Regions from separate parts of the Streptomyces sp. NPDC048295 genome, predicted to be linked through region 1. Evidence: riboswitches for the same ligand, from Rfam matches in the RefSeq annotation. Region 1 holds a riboswitch; the other holds the start of a gene.

The links. Region 1 has a riboswitch for cyclic di-AMP ahead of AB0D53_RS31850 (M23 family metallopeptidase). Riboswitches for the same ligand answer to the same signal wherever they lie in the genome.
Region 2: linked by a shared signal. The riboswitch ahead of AB0D53_RS23910 (transglycosylase SLT domain-containing protein) and the one ahead of AB0D53_RS31850 (M23 family metallopeptidase) in region 1 are both predicted to bind cyclic di-AMP.

What each region holds. Positions count from the first base shown of each region.
Region 1 covers NZ_JBEZLL010000027.1:24,735-32,475, forward strand. Annotated here, with positions in the region: gene AB0D53_RS31835 (GNAT family N-acetyltransferase) at 1-1,389, opposite strand, end outside; gene AB0D53_RS31840 (HPr family phosphocarrier protein) at 1,563-1,844, shown strand; gene AB0D53_RS31845 (GntR family transcriptional regulator) at 2,031-2,744, opposite strand; gene AB0D53_RS31850 (M23 family metallopeptidase) at 2,970-3,761, opposite strand; cyclic di-AMP (ydaO/yuaA leader) riboswitch at 3,775-3,941, opposite strand; gene AB0D53_RS31855 (pitrilysin family protein) at 4,221-5,603, opposite strand; gene AB0D53_RS31860 (pitrilysin family protein) at 5,630-6,994, opposite strand; gene AB0D53_RS31865 (DNA topoisomerase IV subunit A) at 7,265-7,741, shown strand, end outside.
Region 2 covers NZ_JBEZLL010000016.1:157,183-164,923, forward strand. Annotated here, with positions in the region: gene AB0D53_RS23895 (hypothetical protein) at 1-301, shown strand, start outside; gene AB0D53_RS23900 (DUF305 domain-containing protein) at 405-1,079, shown strand; gene AB0D53_RS23905 (ATP-binding cassette domain-containing protein) at 1,162-2,832, opposite strand; cyclic di-AMP (ydaO/yuaA leader) riboswitch at 3,438-3,622, shown strand; gene AB0D53_RS23910 (transglycosylase SLT domain-containing protein) at 3,627-4,124, shown strand; partial or broken gene AB0D53_RS23915 (FAD-dependent monooxygenase) at 4,118-4,496, opposite strand; gene AB0D53_RS23920 (hypothetical protein) at 4,541-4,858, opposite strand; gene AB0D53_RS23925 (APC family permease) at 5,229-6,626, shown strand; gene AB0D53_RS23930 (NAD(+)/NADH kinase) at 6,756-7,741, shown strand, end outside.

The DNA.
Region 1 (7,741 bases):
GTGGCCGGGCGGGGTGGAGCCGCTGTGCCGGGCGCCCTTCACCACGACGACCGGCTTGACCGCCGCGGTGCGCCGCGCGAGGCGGGTGAACTTGCGGGGGTTGCCGAGCGATTCGAGGTACAGCAGGGCAACGTCGGTGTCGGGGTCCTCGTACCAGTACTGGAGGAAGTCGTTGCCGGAGATGTCGGCGCGGTTGCCCGCGGAGATGAAGGTGGACAGGCCCGCGCCGCGCCGGTAGAGCCCGGAGAGCAGCGCGATGCCGATCGCGCCGGACTGCGTGAAGAGGCCGATGCGGCCGGGGGCGGGCGGCTCGGGGGCGAGCGAGGCGTTCAGCCGAACCGTTTCCGCGTTGTTGATCAGGCCGAAGGCGTTCGGGCCGATGATCCGCATTCCGTACGAGCGGGCCTGCCGGACCAGTTCGCGCTGCCGGTCCCGGCCCTCGGCGCCCCATTCGGCGTATCCGGCGGAGAGGACGACCAGGCCCTGGACGCCGTGTTCGCCGCAGTCCTCGACGGCTTCCGGTACCCGGTCGGCGGGGACGGCGACGACCGCGAGGTCGACCGGTTCGCCGATCTCGCCGATCGAGCGGTGGGCGGGCACGCCGTCGACCGTGGCCAGGTCGGCGGCGAAGGCGCGGTTCACGGCGTACGTACGGCCGGTGAAGCCGGCGCCGAGGAGGTTGCGCAGGACCGTGCGGCCGACGCCTCCGGGGGTCCGGCCGGCCCCGATGACAGCGACGGAGCCGGGGGCCAGCAGGCGTTGCACGGACCGCGCTTCCGCCCGCTGCTCACGGCCGCGCTGGACGGCGAGGGACTCGGCGGTCGGTTCGAGGTCCAGGGTGAGGTGGACGGAGCCGTCCTCGAAGCTGCGCTGCTGGGTGTATCCGGCGTCCCGGAACACCTTGATCATCTTGGTGTTGGCGGGCAGCACCTCGGCGGCGAAACGGCGGATCCCGCGCTCGCGGGCGACGGCCGCGATGTGTTCGAGGAGCGCCGAGGCCACGCCGCGGCCCTGGTGCGCGTCCTGGACGAGGAAGGCCACCTCGGCCTCGTCGGCGGGTGCCGAGGCGGGCCTGCCGCGCTCGTCGATCCGGTCGTAGCGGACGGTCGCGATGAACTCGCCGCCGACCGTGACCGCGAGCCCCACCCGGTCGACGTAGTCGTGGTGGGTGAAGCGGTGCACGTCCCGGTCGGACAGCCGGGGGTACGGGGCGAAGAACCGGTAGTACTTCGACTCGTCGGAGACCTGTTCGTAGAAGCTGACCAGCCGTTCGGCGTCGTCCGCGGTGATGGGCCGGATGCGCGCGGTACCTCCGTCGCGGAGCACCACGTCCGCTTCCCAGTGGTCGGGATAAACGTGATGCGGACTCTGCTCCTGCGCGGGCTGCATGGGCAAAGACTACGGCTCGGCCAGCGGTCGCGTACGGATCGGGGCCGGGGCAGTCTGGGAGGGCCGATCGGCGGCACCCCGGGCATCACGGGCGTTCCCGGGGGTCGGCCGGAGCACTGCGCACCGCGTGAGAGACTGGTCTAGACAACTTTTGATTCGTGAAGGGCAGAACCATGGCTGAGCGCCGCGTCAACGTCGGTTGGGCCGAGGGCCTGCACGCCCGTCCCGCTTCCATCTTCGTCCGTGCCGCCACGGCCTCCGGCGTCCCCGTGACGATCTCCAAGGCCGACGGCAACCCGGTGAACGCCGCCTCCATGCTCGCGGTCCTCGGCCTCGGCGCCCAGGGTGGCGAGGAGATCGTGCTCGCCTCCGAGGCCGACGACTCCGAGGCCGCCCTGGACCGTCTGGCGAAGCTGGTCGCCGAGGGGCTCGAGGAGCTCCCGGAGACCGTCTAAAACATTTTTCCCGAGAGCGCCGCGGCACCCTGAACCGGAGCCGCGGCTCTTTCTTTTCCCGGAACAGGACTCCCGGACGGCGTGCGGAATTCCGGCGCGCGAACAAGCCAAATTACCGCATGCCGATGCGAGGCAGGGCGGAATACAACCCCTCGAAATCGCACCTCTTTGTATACGGGGCGATTATTAATTCCGGATTCCCGCGGTGTTTACGGGATGTTGCGAGGCCCTCACCCGGCCCGCGCGGGGAGCGGCGGGCGGCCGGCCCGGCCGGTCGGTGCGACGCAGGCGGTGCGCGGCCGCGGCCCGCTCCGCGTGATGGGCGGCCAGCGCCCTGGCCCGCTCCGCGTCGCCGCGTGCCACCGCGTCCACGATGGCCCCGTGCTCGGCCCAGGAATCCACCGGGCGGGCGGGCCGGTCGACCGCGTACATCCACGCGGTCTTGTGCCGCAGCTGGGTGAGCAGCGCGATCAGGCCGGGGCTGCCGGAGGCCTGCGCCAGCGTCTCGTGGAACCAGTCGCCCAGTGGGCGCAGGTCCTCGCTCTCGCCCCGCCTGGCCCGGTCCTGGCCGAGCCGCACGAGGCCGCGCAGCACCTTGAGGTGGGCCTCGGTGCGGCGTTGCGCGGCGCGAGCGGCGCCCAGCGGCTCCAGCAGCGTCCTGACCTCCAGGAGGTCGGCCGCCTCCAGTTCGGTGGGCTCTGCGACGCAGGCGCCGGCGTGCCGGCGGGTGACCACGAAGCCCTCGGACTCCAGGGTGCGCAGCGCCTCCCGCACCGGGACACGGGAGACCCCGTAACGGCGGGCCAGCAACTCCTCCGTGAGACGGCTGCCGCATTCGAAGACACCGGAGACGATGTCGTCGCGGATTGCCGTGCATACCGAATGCGCTGGAATGCGCATGTCCGAACCTCCGCCTCAATCCCCGCGAATCGCGGCCGGCCGACGCCTGTTCCGTGACTCTATTGCAATGCGGCCGCATTTCCGATGCCGGGCGGAAATTCATGAATATCTTTTGGTCACGGGGCGGTCCGCCGGACGGCCGTCGCCCATGGCCGCCCGGCGGGTACGTCGAAGGCCCCGGCATGCTGCCGGGGCCTTCGACGGGGTGCTGCGACGGTGCGTCGGTCAGACGTTGACGCCGTGGGCGCGCAGATACGCGACCGGGTCCATGTCGGAGCCGTACGACGGTGTCGTCCGGGCCTCGAAGTGGAGGTGCGGCCCGGTGGAGTTGCCGGTCGAGCCGGAGAGGCCGATCCGCTGGCCCGCACCGACGCTCTGGCCGACGGAGACGCCGATCGAGGAGAGGTGGCCGTACTGGGTGTACGTGCCGTCCGTCATCCGGAGCACGATGTTGTTGCCGTACGCGCCGCCCCAGCCGGCCTCGACGACCGTACCGGCGCCGACGGCGACCACGGAGCTGCCGGAGGCGGCGTGGAAGTCGATGCCGGAGTGGCTGCCGGAGGACCAGAGCGAGCCGCTGGACTTGTAACCGGTGGTGACGTACGAACCGGCGACCGGGAGCTGGAAGGCGCCGAGCCGGGCGCGCTCGGCGGACCGGGCGGCGCGCGCCTTCTCGGCACGGGCCTCGGCGGCACGCTCGGCGTCCGCCTTGGCCTTCGCTTCGGCCTTCTTCTCGGCCTCGGCCTTCCGCCGGGCCTCCGCCTTCGCCTTCGCCGCCGCGTCGGCCTGGTGCTGCTGCGCGTCGGCCTGGGCGTCGATCCGGTCGGCGAGGGTCTTGTCGATGGCGATGACCTGGCCGAGGCCGGTGTCGCTCACGGAGTCCGCGGCAAGGGCGGGAGCGGCCAGGCCGCCGACGACGCCGGTGGTGGCCAGAGCCGCGACACCGACCGCCTTCGCGCTCGTGCGCGTCAGTCGGCTCGGGGCACGGTGCTTCCCGGTGGCACGGGTGAACGCCATGAAGTGGCTGATCCTTTCCTTCCTTCTCGCCTACCGGGTTAGCTGACGGGTTCGGAGCAGGAAGGTCTCCTACGGACGCCCCGGCCCCATCCGGGCTCAGGCATCCGATTCACCCCAGGGACTGCGTGGGTCCCCGGCTCCCCGGGCTCGCGCCTGACGGGGACTCGGCGATGACTGCCCGGTACGTCGCGGATGCGGCATACGAGTGACGGACAGCCGAGCCGACGCTAAGCGGGGCCACTTTCATTCACCAAACGGACAGGCCGTTTTGTAGCGCATCCCACAGGGCAGACAGGCAACCTCCGTACCAGAACGGACAAAAGGGAAGGTCTCAGCGAGATCCTGCTCGCTGAGACCTTCCCTTTTGTCCAGATGTGAGGCGATACGCTCGTTACCTCGGTGCGGGGCGGTGTGTCGGATCGCTCCGATCGGGCAATGCCCGTCGGACGGTGCCGGTCGTCAGCCGGTGACCACCGACACCTCTCCGATGCCCAGGGCCCGGACGGGCTCCTCGATCCGTGCCGCGTCGCCGACCAGGATCGTCACCAGCCGGTCACCCGGGAAGGCGTTGACGACGGCCGCGGTCGCCTCGACCGTGCCGGTCTCCGCGAGCCGGGCGTACAGGTGCGCCTGGTAGTCGTCGGGGAGGTGCTGCTCGACCTGGTCGGCGAGGGTGCCCGCGACGGAGGCCGCCGTCTCGAACTTCAGCGGCGCGACCCCCACGAGGTTCTGCACCGCCGTCTCGCGCTCCTCGTCGGTCAGGCCCTCGGCCGCCAGCGTCCGCAGAACCGTCCACAGGTCCTTGAGCGCGGGCTCGGTGGACTCCGTGTCGACCGAGCCGCTGATGGCCATCATCGCGGCGCCGGTCGCGCCCGATGCGGAGTCCGGGGCCGAGGACCGCAGCACCTGGGCGAAGGCCCGTACGCCGTAGGTGTAACCCTTCTCCTCGCGCAGCACCCGGTCGAGGCGGGAGGTGAGCGTGCCGCCCAGGCAGTACGTGCCGAGCACCTGGGCCGGCCACACGCTGTCGTGCCGGTCGGCGCCGATCCGGCCGATGAGCAGCTGCGTCTGCACCGCGCCCGGACGGTCGACGATCACCACCCGGCCGGTGTCGTCGGCGGTGATCGGCGGGGCGGGACGCGGCTCGGCGGCCTCTCCCGACCAGTCGCCGAGGGTGTCGGCGAGCAGGGCGTCCAGGTCGATCCCGGTGAGGTCGCCGACGACCACGGCGGTCGCCGCGGACGGCCGGACGTGGGCGTCGAAGAAGGCGCGCACGGCCGCCGAGTCGATCCGCTCCACCGTCTCCTCGGTGCCCTGACGCGGGCGCGACATCCGCGCCGAGGCCGGGAAGAGTTCCTTGGAGAGCTGCTTGGCGGCGCGGCGGGCCGGGTTGGCCTGCTCGTGCGGGATCTCGTCGAGCCGGTTGCGCACCAGCCGCTCGATCTCGCTGTCGGCGAAGGCCGGCGCCCGCAGCGCCTCGGCGACCAGCGCGAGCGCCTTGGCCAGCCGGGAGGCCGGGACCTCCAGGGAGACCCGGACGCCGGGGTGGTCGGCGTGCGCGTCGAGGGTGGCGCCGCAGCGCTCCAGCTCGGCGGCGAACTCCTCGGCGGTGTGCTTGTCGGTGCCCTCGGACAGCGCCCGCGACATGATCGTGGCCACACCGTCGAGGCCCTCGGGCTCGGCGTCCAGCGGGGCGTCGAGGAAGATCTCGACCGCCACGACCTGCTGGCCGGGGCGGTGGCAGCGCAGCACCGTGAGGCCGTTGGGCAGGGCACCCCGCTCCGGCGCGGGGAAGGCCCAGGGCCGGGCCACGCCGGGGGCCGGCTGCGGGTGGTACTGCATCGAAACTCCAGTCGCGGCAGCGTCGGTCACTTGCCCGCTCCTTCGTGCGCGTCGGTGTCGTCGGCGTCGGTGTCTGCGGGCTCGGCCGATTCGACCGGCTCGTAGACCAGCACCGCCCGGTTGTCGGGGTGCAGCTGGGCCTTGGCGGCCGCCTGGACCTCCTCCGCAGTGACGTCGAGCACCCGCTGCACGGCGGTCAGGGCCAGCTGCGGGTCGCCGAACAGCACGGCGAACCGGCACAGTTCGTCGGCGCGGCCGGCGACCGTACCGAGCCGGTCCAGCCATTCGCGCTCCAACTGGGCCTGCGCGCGCTCCATTTCCTCGGGCGTGGGACCCTCGGCGGCGAACCGGGCGAGCTCCTCGTCGACCGCGGCCTCGATCTGCGGCACCTCGACGCCGCCGGACGTCTTGACGTCCAGCCAGCCCAGCGAGGGCGCACCGGCCAGCCGCAGCAGCCCGAACCCGGCCGCCACGGCCGTACGGTCACGGCGGACCAGGCGGTTGTGCAGCCGCGACGACTCGCCGCCGCCGAGCACGGTCAGCGCGAGGTCCGCCGCGTCGCACTCGCGGGTGCCGTCGTGCGGCAGCCGGTAGGCGGCCATCAGTGCCCGCGCCGGGACCTCCTCGCGCACCTCCTCGCGCAGCTGCTCGCCGATGATCTCCGGGAGCGAGCCGTCGCGCGGCGGCTGCTTGCCGTCGTGGGAGGGGATGGAGCCGAAGTACTTCTCGACCCAGGCGAGGGTCTGCTCGGGGTCGATGTCGCCGACGACCGAGAGCACCGCGTTGTTGGGCGCGTAGTACGTACGGAAGAAGGTGCGGGCGTCCTCGAGGGTCGCGGCGTCCAGGTCGGCCATCGAGCCGATCGGGGTGTGGTGGTAGGGGTGGCCCTCGGGGTAGGCCAGTGCCGTCAGCTTCTCGAACGCCGTGCCGTAGGGGACGTTGTCGTAACGCTGGCGGCGCTCGTTCTTGACGACGTCGCGCTGGTTCTCCATCGACTCCTCGTCGAGCGCGGCGAGCAGCGAGCCCATGCGGTCGGCTTCGAGCCACAGGGCCAGCTCCAGCTGGTGCGTGGGCATGGTCTCGAAGTAGTTGGTGCGCTCGAAGCTGGTGGTCCCGTTGAGCGAACCGCCGGCCCCCTGCACCAGCTCGAAGTGGCCGTTCCCCTTGACCTGGCCGGACCCCTGGAACATCAGGTGCTCGAAGAGGTGGGCCAGACCGGTGCGCCCCTCGACCTCGTGGCGCGAACCGACGTCGTACCAGAGGCAGACCGCGGCGACCGGGGTCAGATGGTCCTCGGAGAGCACCACGCGCAGGCCGTTGGCCAGGCGGTGCTCGGTCGCTGTCAAGCCGCCGGAGCCGGCCTGAGCGGTGGCCGTGTGACCCATGGGCATGTACGTCCCTTCGATCGCGATACTGGATTTCCTGCGAGACCTGCCACCTTAAGCAAGCGCACGGACACCTGGCGAAGTTCCCATACCGCGGAAGTTCGCGTGAAAGGGGGGCGCATCCCCCGCGCGACGGGCCGGAAAAGCGCCCCGTCCGGGGTCGGGAACACCCCTTGGGACGGGTCGAGGTCGGCGATGTCAGTGCGGCGGTCCACAATGGTCCGCGTCAGAACCTGAGGTTGCCCGAACAGAATCCGTGAAGGAGTCGCAGCAGCGATGGCCCGCCGCAGCACGAAGACCCCGCCGCCGGACGACTTCGAGGAGAAGATCCTCGACATCGACGTCGTCGACGAAATGCAGGGCTCCTTCCTCGAGTACGCGTACTCGGTGATCTACTCGCGGGCCCTGCCCGACGCCCGCGACGGCATGAAGCCGGTGCACCGCCGCATCGTGTACCAGATGAACGAGATGGGCCTGCGCCCCGATCGCGGCTTCGTGAAGTGCGCCCGCGTCGTCGGCGAGGTCATGGGTAAGTTGCACCCGCACGGGGACGCATCGATCTACGACGCGCTGGTCCGTCTGGCGCAGCCGTTCTCGATGCGGCTCCCCCTGGTCGACGGCCACGGCAACTTCGGCTCGCTCGGAAACGACGACCCGCCGGCCGCCATGCGGTACACCGAGTGCCGGATGGCCGACGCGACGTCACTGATGACGGAGTCGATCGACGAGGACACCGTCGATTTCCAGTCGAAC
Region 2 (7,741 bases), on a different contig from region 1:
CGCGATGGCCATGAGCGCGGCGACGCCCATGTCCACGACGACTGCCGACGGCCACCTCGCCGTGCGGGGCGAGCACGACGCCGCGCATGTGGCCGCCGCCGTGCCCGCGACGAACGGGGAGTCGTGCGTATTCACCCATGCCCGTGACCGGGTGCTGCCGCTGCTGATGGCATGGGGCCTGGTGCTGCTGGCCGTAGGGGTGCTCGCCGGGCACCGCACGGCCGTACGCGGTCCGGCCCGGCGGGGACCGCCGTTCGCCGGCAGGGATCTGCTGCTCCAGGTGTGCGTCGCGCGGACGTGACAGGAATCCGCCGGTCCACGGCTCTTCGGGCCCGGACCGGCCGGACGGTCCTGTACCTTTCGCGCGCCATGGATGTGGCGCGTCCACCTGGAAAGAACCTGTGATGTCCGCTTCCCTGTCCTTCGCCGCCCGCCGCCGCACGCTCGCGGCCGCCGGCGCCGTGGCCGCCCTCGCTCTGGCACTCGCGGCCTGCGGCTCCTCCGACGGCTCGAAGTCCGACGGCTCGTCCATGCCCGGCATGGACCACGGCTCGGGCAGCGCGTCCGCACCGGCCGAGCCCGGCGGTACGTTCAACGACGCGGACGTGAAGTTCGCGCAGCAGATGATTCCGCACCACCAGCAGGCCATCGAGATGGCGAAGCTGGCCGACGGCCGCGCCGCCGACCCCGAGATCGAGAAGCTGGCCGCCGCGATCGAGAAGGCCCAGGACCCCGAGATCAACACGATGAAGGGCTGGCTGACTTCGTGGGGCAAGCCGCTGCCCTCGGACTCGTCCTCGATGGGTGACATGCCCGGGATGGACCACGGCACGGACGGTTCGGGAATGCCCGGAATGATGTCCGACAAGGACATGAGCGATCTGTCGGCCGCCAAGGGCAAGGACTTCGACAAGAAGTTCGCCCAGCTGATGATCGGCCACCACCGGGGTGCGGTCACCATGGCCGAGGAGGAGCGGAAGAAGGGTGACAACGCCGACGCGAAGAAGCTCGCCGGCGCTGTCATCACCGCTCAGACCGCCGAGATCGAGCAGATGAACAAGATCATCGACAGGCTCTGACCGCAACGCGGGTGCGGGCCTTCGCACGACCGTCCGGATGGAGTCGTGCGAAGCCCCGCACCCCATGGTGCTTCCGTTCGGATCACACCGGGCTCGCGTGTTCCGGAGCAGCGAGCAGGCCGGCCACCTCCTGAGCGGTGGTCTCCCGGAGCTCCTCCCCGACCAGCAGCCACCGGGTGATGCCCAGCGATCGAAGGAAGGGCAGATCGTGACTGGCGATCAGGAGCGCCCCCTCGTACGACTCGAGTGCGCCGGTCAGCTGCCGCACGCTGGCGACGTCGAGGTTGTTGGTCGGCTCGTCCATCATCAGCAGCTGCGGCGCCGGCGCGGCGAGCATCGTCGCCGCGAGGGCGGCACGGAAGCGTTCACCGCCCGAGAGGGTGCCCGCAGGCTGTTCCGCGCGTTTCCCCTGGAAGAGGAAGCGTGCGAGCTGGGCGCGGATGTGGTTGTCGGTGACCCCGGGGGCCATCCGGGCCACGTTCGCCGCAACGCTCAGCTCCTCGTCCAGCACATCGAGCCGCTGCGGGAGGAACCGCGTCGGGACGAAGGTCCTGGCCTCGCCGGACAAGGGGGCCAGCTCACCGGTGAGGGTGCGCAGCAGCGTCGTCTTCCCGGCGCCGTTGCGGCCGACGAGTGCGATCCGCTCGGCCCCCCGCACCTGGAGGCTGCCCTCACGGAGCCTCCCGAACCGCGGGCGCAGCTCGTGCAGGCTCAGCACGGTGCGCCCGGCCGGCACCGCCGTGCGGGGAAGGTCCACACGGATCTCGGCATCGTCACGGATGGCCTCCGCGGCCTCCTCGCGGCGCTCGCGCGCCTGGCCGAGCCGTTCCTCGTGGACGCCGCGAAGCTTGCCCGCCGACTCCTGCGCGGACCGCTTGCGGCGGCCGGCCAGGATCTTCGGGAGGCTGCCTTCGGCCTCGGTCCTCCTCCCGTTCCTCTGGCGACGGGCCAGCTTCACCCGGGTCTCCTCCAGTTCGCGTTTCTGGCGGCGAAGATCGGCCTCCGCGGCCCGCAACGTCCTCCCGGCGGCCTCCTGTTCGGTGGCCACGGCTTCCTGGTACGCGGACCAGCCACCGCCGTACCAGTTCACGGATCCGGCGCGCAGCTCGGCGATGCGGTCCACGCGCTCCAGCAGTTCGCGGTCGTGGCTGACCACGACCAGCACGCCCGAGCGCCAGGAGTCGACGGCCTCGTAGAGTCTCCGGCGGGCGAACACGTCGAGGTTGTTGGTGGGCTCGTCAAGGAGCAGTACGTCGGGACGGTCCAGCAGCAGTGCGGCCAGGCGTAGCAGCACGGTCTCGCCACCGGACAACTGGCCTACTGTGCGGTCCAGTTCGATGTCTCCGAGCCCGAGTTGGCCCAGGGTCGCCAGGGCCCGTTCCTCGACGTCCCAGTCGTCGCCGACCGTCTCGAAGTGCTTCTCGTCGACGTCCCCGGACTCGATGGCGCGCAGCGCCTCGCGCCGCTCGGCGATGCCCAGGGCCCGGTCCACCCGCAGTGTGGTGTCGAGGGTGATGTTCTGCGGAAGGTGGGCGAGGCTGCCGTTGACGGTCACCGACCCCTGGGAGGGGCGGAGCTGACCGGCGAGCAGGTGCAGCAGTGTGGACTTTCCCGCGCCGTTGGTACCGACGAGGCCGACGCGGCCCCGGCCGATGGCGAGCGAGAGTCCGTCGAGGACGGTCGTGCCGTCCGGCCGGCGGAAGGACAGGGCCGAGCAGGTGAGGGAAGCGCCGGGGGTGGTGGGTGTCGCCATGGTGTTCCTCGCATTCGCAAGCGCGGTGAGTGGGGGCTTCGTATGCGAGCACCACGCGGCGACCGGGCAGCGGAGGGGGGTACGGCGGTCCCGAAGATCGAGGGACGGCTCATGCACCGAGGTCGCATCCACGCGGGGTCACGGGCAGTGCGGAGCACTGCTACGGCGTGACAGACGTACGGGCGGTGCCGTACGGCGTGATGTTCGCGAACCTCAGATGCGCAACGTCCACCTCTATCGGAGACAACAGGACATCAGAACCATAACGGTGGGGAGGGAGGGATGGCAATGCCTCCGGGCGTCGGGCGGGGCCGGCTGTGCGAGCCCTCCGTCGCGGTATGTCCGTCCCATTGTGGGTGGTTCAGGCGAATTGCCCCTTTGGAGTGCCGGGTGAATTGCACCTTTTGTGAATTCGTGGCGCGAGTCACTTCCCATTCCCTCGAAGTCGCGTCACATGATGCGGACCCCTTCCCGTGCAAGGGGGGAGGCGCGCTCGATGTGAGCTGGATTACCACAATTCCAATGTCTTGATCTTGTAAGTGAATTGCGTGCGGAAATCAGGGTCTTGTCCCTTTCGGTTCCTCTCGCCTACGGTCACCGTCAATCCGGACGGAACGCCGAATCCTGCCGCCGCCCGGACATCCGACCCACTCGTGTACGGCAGGAGCGGGGGACCCAGATAAGCCGCCGGCCCGGTATCCGGAACGGCTCGGGTGAAGCCGCGCTCAGCGCGGCCAGGCATCTCCAGCCTGAACCCGACAGCTCACCTCGCAGGCGACGGAGAGGAATCCAGCATGTCCGCAACGCGTACGTACCGTCGTCTCAGGTCCACCTCGCTGACCCGGGGCTTCATCGCCGCGGGTACGGGTGCGGCCGCCCTCCTGCTGCCGTTGACCGGCGCCGCCACGGCCTCGGCTGCGCCAGTACAGTCCGTCAGCGCCGCGGCGCCCGCAGCGCAGCCCGCGGCGTACACCAACAATCTGGACGGCTGGATCAAGGAGTCGCTGGCCGTCATGGCTGAGCACGGCATCCCCGGCAGCTACAACGGCATCCACCGCAATGTGATGCGCGAGTCCTCCGGCAACCCCCGGGCCATCAACAACTGGGACTCGAACGCCGCAGCAGGAACACCGTCAAAGGGTCTCCTCCAGATCATCGACCCGACCTTCCGGGCCTACCACGTGCCCGGCACGGCGATGGACGCCTACGATCCCGTCGCCAACATCACCGCGGCGTGCAACTACGCGGCCGACAGGTACGGCTCCATCGACAACGTCTTCGGGGCCTACTGAGGTACGGAACCCGGCCGCGGGGGCGTCCGGTCGGCACGGCACAGGATCGTGCCGACGGTGACGCGGGACGGCGCGAGTCGCAGTGACGTGTTCCGCAGCGCGACGGCCGCCGGACGGGACAGCCGCTGACCCGTCCGGCGGCCCGGCGGGCGGACGGGCGGCCGACTGGCTGCGGGGCCGGCGCTCGGCGTCGTAGCGACCGAGCGCCGGCTCGACGATGGGTCCGGCGCGCAGCGCGGCGGCCGGTGTCGCCGCGTCCTCCAGCGCCTGGCAGGGCCCCTGGCAGGAATTCGGGGTCATGTCATGGGCGGCGTCGCCGAGGAGGGCGATCCGGCCCACGGTGCAGCACGGCAGTCGCACGACCATCTCATTGCCGCGCCGGCGTCTCGCGGCATCCGTTCGTCCGCGCGGGATCCTCACTCCGGGGCGCGCTGCGTCGGCCTCGCCGGTCCCGAGCGGGGCATCACGGGAACGGTCGCCGCCGACCCGGCCCGGACCGCCTGCACCACCGCGTCGTGCAGGCGACGGCTGTCCTCCTCCGAGGGGCACGCGACGGGGCTGCCCGACATCGTGAACCAGTCGATCGCACCGGTGTACTGCACGGTGACCTGGGCCGTGTCCTCCGCCCAGGTCGTGTGCACGGTCAGGTCCCCGGACAGGACGCCGACCTCTTCCGTCAGCACGCCACCGTGCCCGGAGAACACACCGCGAGTCGTCCATGACGCCCAAGCCATGACTCCAGGCTGGCATCAACACCGCGGATGCGCGACCCGCGGGCTCGCCACTCCGGCCCCGCGCCCCGCCCGCCCCGTCCGTGCGGGAGGTCGTCCCGCCTTCCGGATGCTGGATACGGGCGAAACTTTCCATCGGCCCGGGCTGCGGTTCCCGCACCCCCCGATCCCCGGACTATGACGCGTTGTTAACGCCAAACCGTCGAATTTGGCCATCGGAACAACGAATTCCGAAGGTGAACGCCTCTTGACCTGCGGAACACGTCGGGATTGCATATCGCGCTGGGAGCGACGAAACCACTCACCACGTCCTCGTCTGGAGGCGATACCGCTCCCGTGCTCAGACACCGCACCTGTTGATCGGAACCGCACGATGACCGACACGCTCAGCGCTCCCCAGGCGCTCGCCCCAGCGACCGGCCCCACTCCCCAGAAGCTCAAGCGTTCCATCGGCGTCGTGGGCGGCACACTGCTCACGCTCTCCTGCGTGACGCCCGCCTCGACCCTCTTCGTGGTCGTACCGGACCTGTTCTCCACCCTCGGCACGTACACCGCCCTCACCATCGCCATCGGCTCGCTGCTCTGCATCGCGGTCGCCTTCTGCTACTCGGAGCTGGGCACGCTCATCCCCAGCGCCGGCGGCGAGTACGCCATGGTGTCGACCATGGCGGGGCGGCTCGCCGGGTGGCTCGTCTTCGTGCTCTCGCTGCTGGTCGTGATGATCGTTCCCCCTGTGATCGCCATGGGAACGGCCGACTACCTCGCACCCATCGTGCACATTCCGGCCCCCGTCGCGGGCGCCGGCGTCATGCTGCTCGCCACCCTCGCCGGCCTCCTCGACCTGCGCGCCAACGCGTGGATCACCGGGATCTTCCTCGTACTCGAAGTGATCGCGGCAGGCGTCGTCGCCGTTCTCGGCTTCGCCCACTCCGAACGAGGCGGATCGGCGCTGGTGCACGGGTCGGTCGCCTCGTCGGGCGGCACGAGCTCGACCGTCACCGCGATGATGGTGGTCTCCGGGCTCGCGATCGCCCTCTTCATCACCCAGGGCTTCTCCACGGCCGTCTACCTCTCCGAGGAACTGGAGAACCCGCGGCGCAACGTGGCCCGCACCGTGCTCGCCACCCTCGCCATCTCCACCGCGGTCATCCTCGTCCCGGTCATCGCGATCACCCTGGGCGCCCCGGACCTGGAGGCCCTGACCTCGGGCGACCTCAACACGATGGTGGCCGCCTGGTCCAACTCGGCCGTCGGCACCTTCGTCAGCCTCTGCGTGGCCCTCGCGATCATCAACGCGGGCATCGTGATGGTCATCCAGAACTCCCGGGTGCTCTTCGCCTCCGCCCGTGACAAGGCCTGGCCCGCACCGATCAACAACGCTCTGGCCCGGCTCGGCCGGTTCGGTTCCCCGTGGGTGGCGACCCTGCTCGTCGGCATCCCCGGCGCGGCGCTCTGCTTCGTCAACCTCGACACGCTGTACGGCGTCACCGGTGTGTCCGTCACCGCCATGTACCTGCTGGTCGCGGTCGCGGCCCTGCTCTGCCGCCGCGGCACGCACCGGGAGACACCGGCCTGGCGGATGCCGCTGTGGCCCGCGATCCCCGTGCTGCTGATCGCCGTGCTGACGTACATCCTCACCCAGCAGGAGACCGAGTACCTGCTGTGGACCGGCGGGATCACAGCGGTCGCCACGCTCTACTGGGCGCTCTACCTGCGGCCTCGCCGGGAGACCCGCTGGCTGGTCAGCATCCCGGAGGACGCGCACTCCTGACCCTCCCCGGACGTGTTCCGCGCGGTGTCCGGCCCGTCGGTGAAGAGCGGCCGCCGACGGGCGAAGACACCCCGGATGCCCTCACAGTGGAGTGAGGGACGTCGTCGGAACACGGGGAGTCGTGGCGGGATGAGTGTCGAGCGCGTCGGAGTCGTCGTTCACCAGGGCCGTCCCGAAGCCGTCGTCGCGTCGGGAGTCGTACGCGACTGGTGTGCCCGTGAGGGCATCCCGTGCACGGACCTCGACGTGTGGCGCGACGACGAACGCAGACGCGGCGGGCGCGAGGAAGCCGATGTCGCGGGCAACCCCGATCTCATCGTGACGCTCGGCGGCGACGGGACGTTCCTGCGCGGCGCCAGGATCGCCGCCAAGAACGACGGAGCCGTCCTCGGGATCGATCTGGGCCGCGTCGGCTTCCTCACCGAGGTACCCGTCGAGGACGTGGTCCGGGCGCTCGACGCCGTCCACCGGGGCCGGGCGGAGGTCGAGGAGCGCATGACCCTGACCATGCGAGCCTCCCGCGTACTCGAAGTGCCCCCGGACATCGACGCCCTGATGGGCTACGGACAGCGCCCCATGCTGCCGCCACCGCAGATCGCCCTCGACGAGGAGGCCGCGGCGGAGGGCTGGGGCGTTGCGCTGGATGTCACCGCACTCAACGATGTCGTCGTGGAGAAGCTCGCCCGCGACCGGCAGGTGAGCCTCGGCGTCTACATCGGCGGCCGGCTCCTCGCCTCGTACTCCGCCGACGCGGTCATCATGGCCACCCCCACCGGCTCGACCGCCTACAGTTTCGCCGCGGGCGGTCCGGTGGTCTCACCGCGCATGGACGCCGTCCTCTTCACGCCCGTGGCGGCACACATGACCTTCGACCGCACCGTGGTCGCCGCGGCCGACGAACCCATCGCGGTACGGGTCCTGCCGCACTCGGGACAGGGCGCGGTGACCATCGACGGCCAGCTGCGCGGCGTACTGGCCGCCGGGGACTGGCTCGGCGTGTACGCGGCACCGCGCCGCCTGCGGGTCATCAGGCTCGGCCCGAACGACTTCTACGGACGGCTGCGCACCCGCCTCCGCCTCACGGACGCGCCGGCCACGGCTGCCGACGGCGAGAG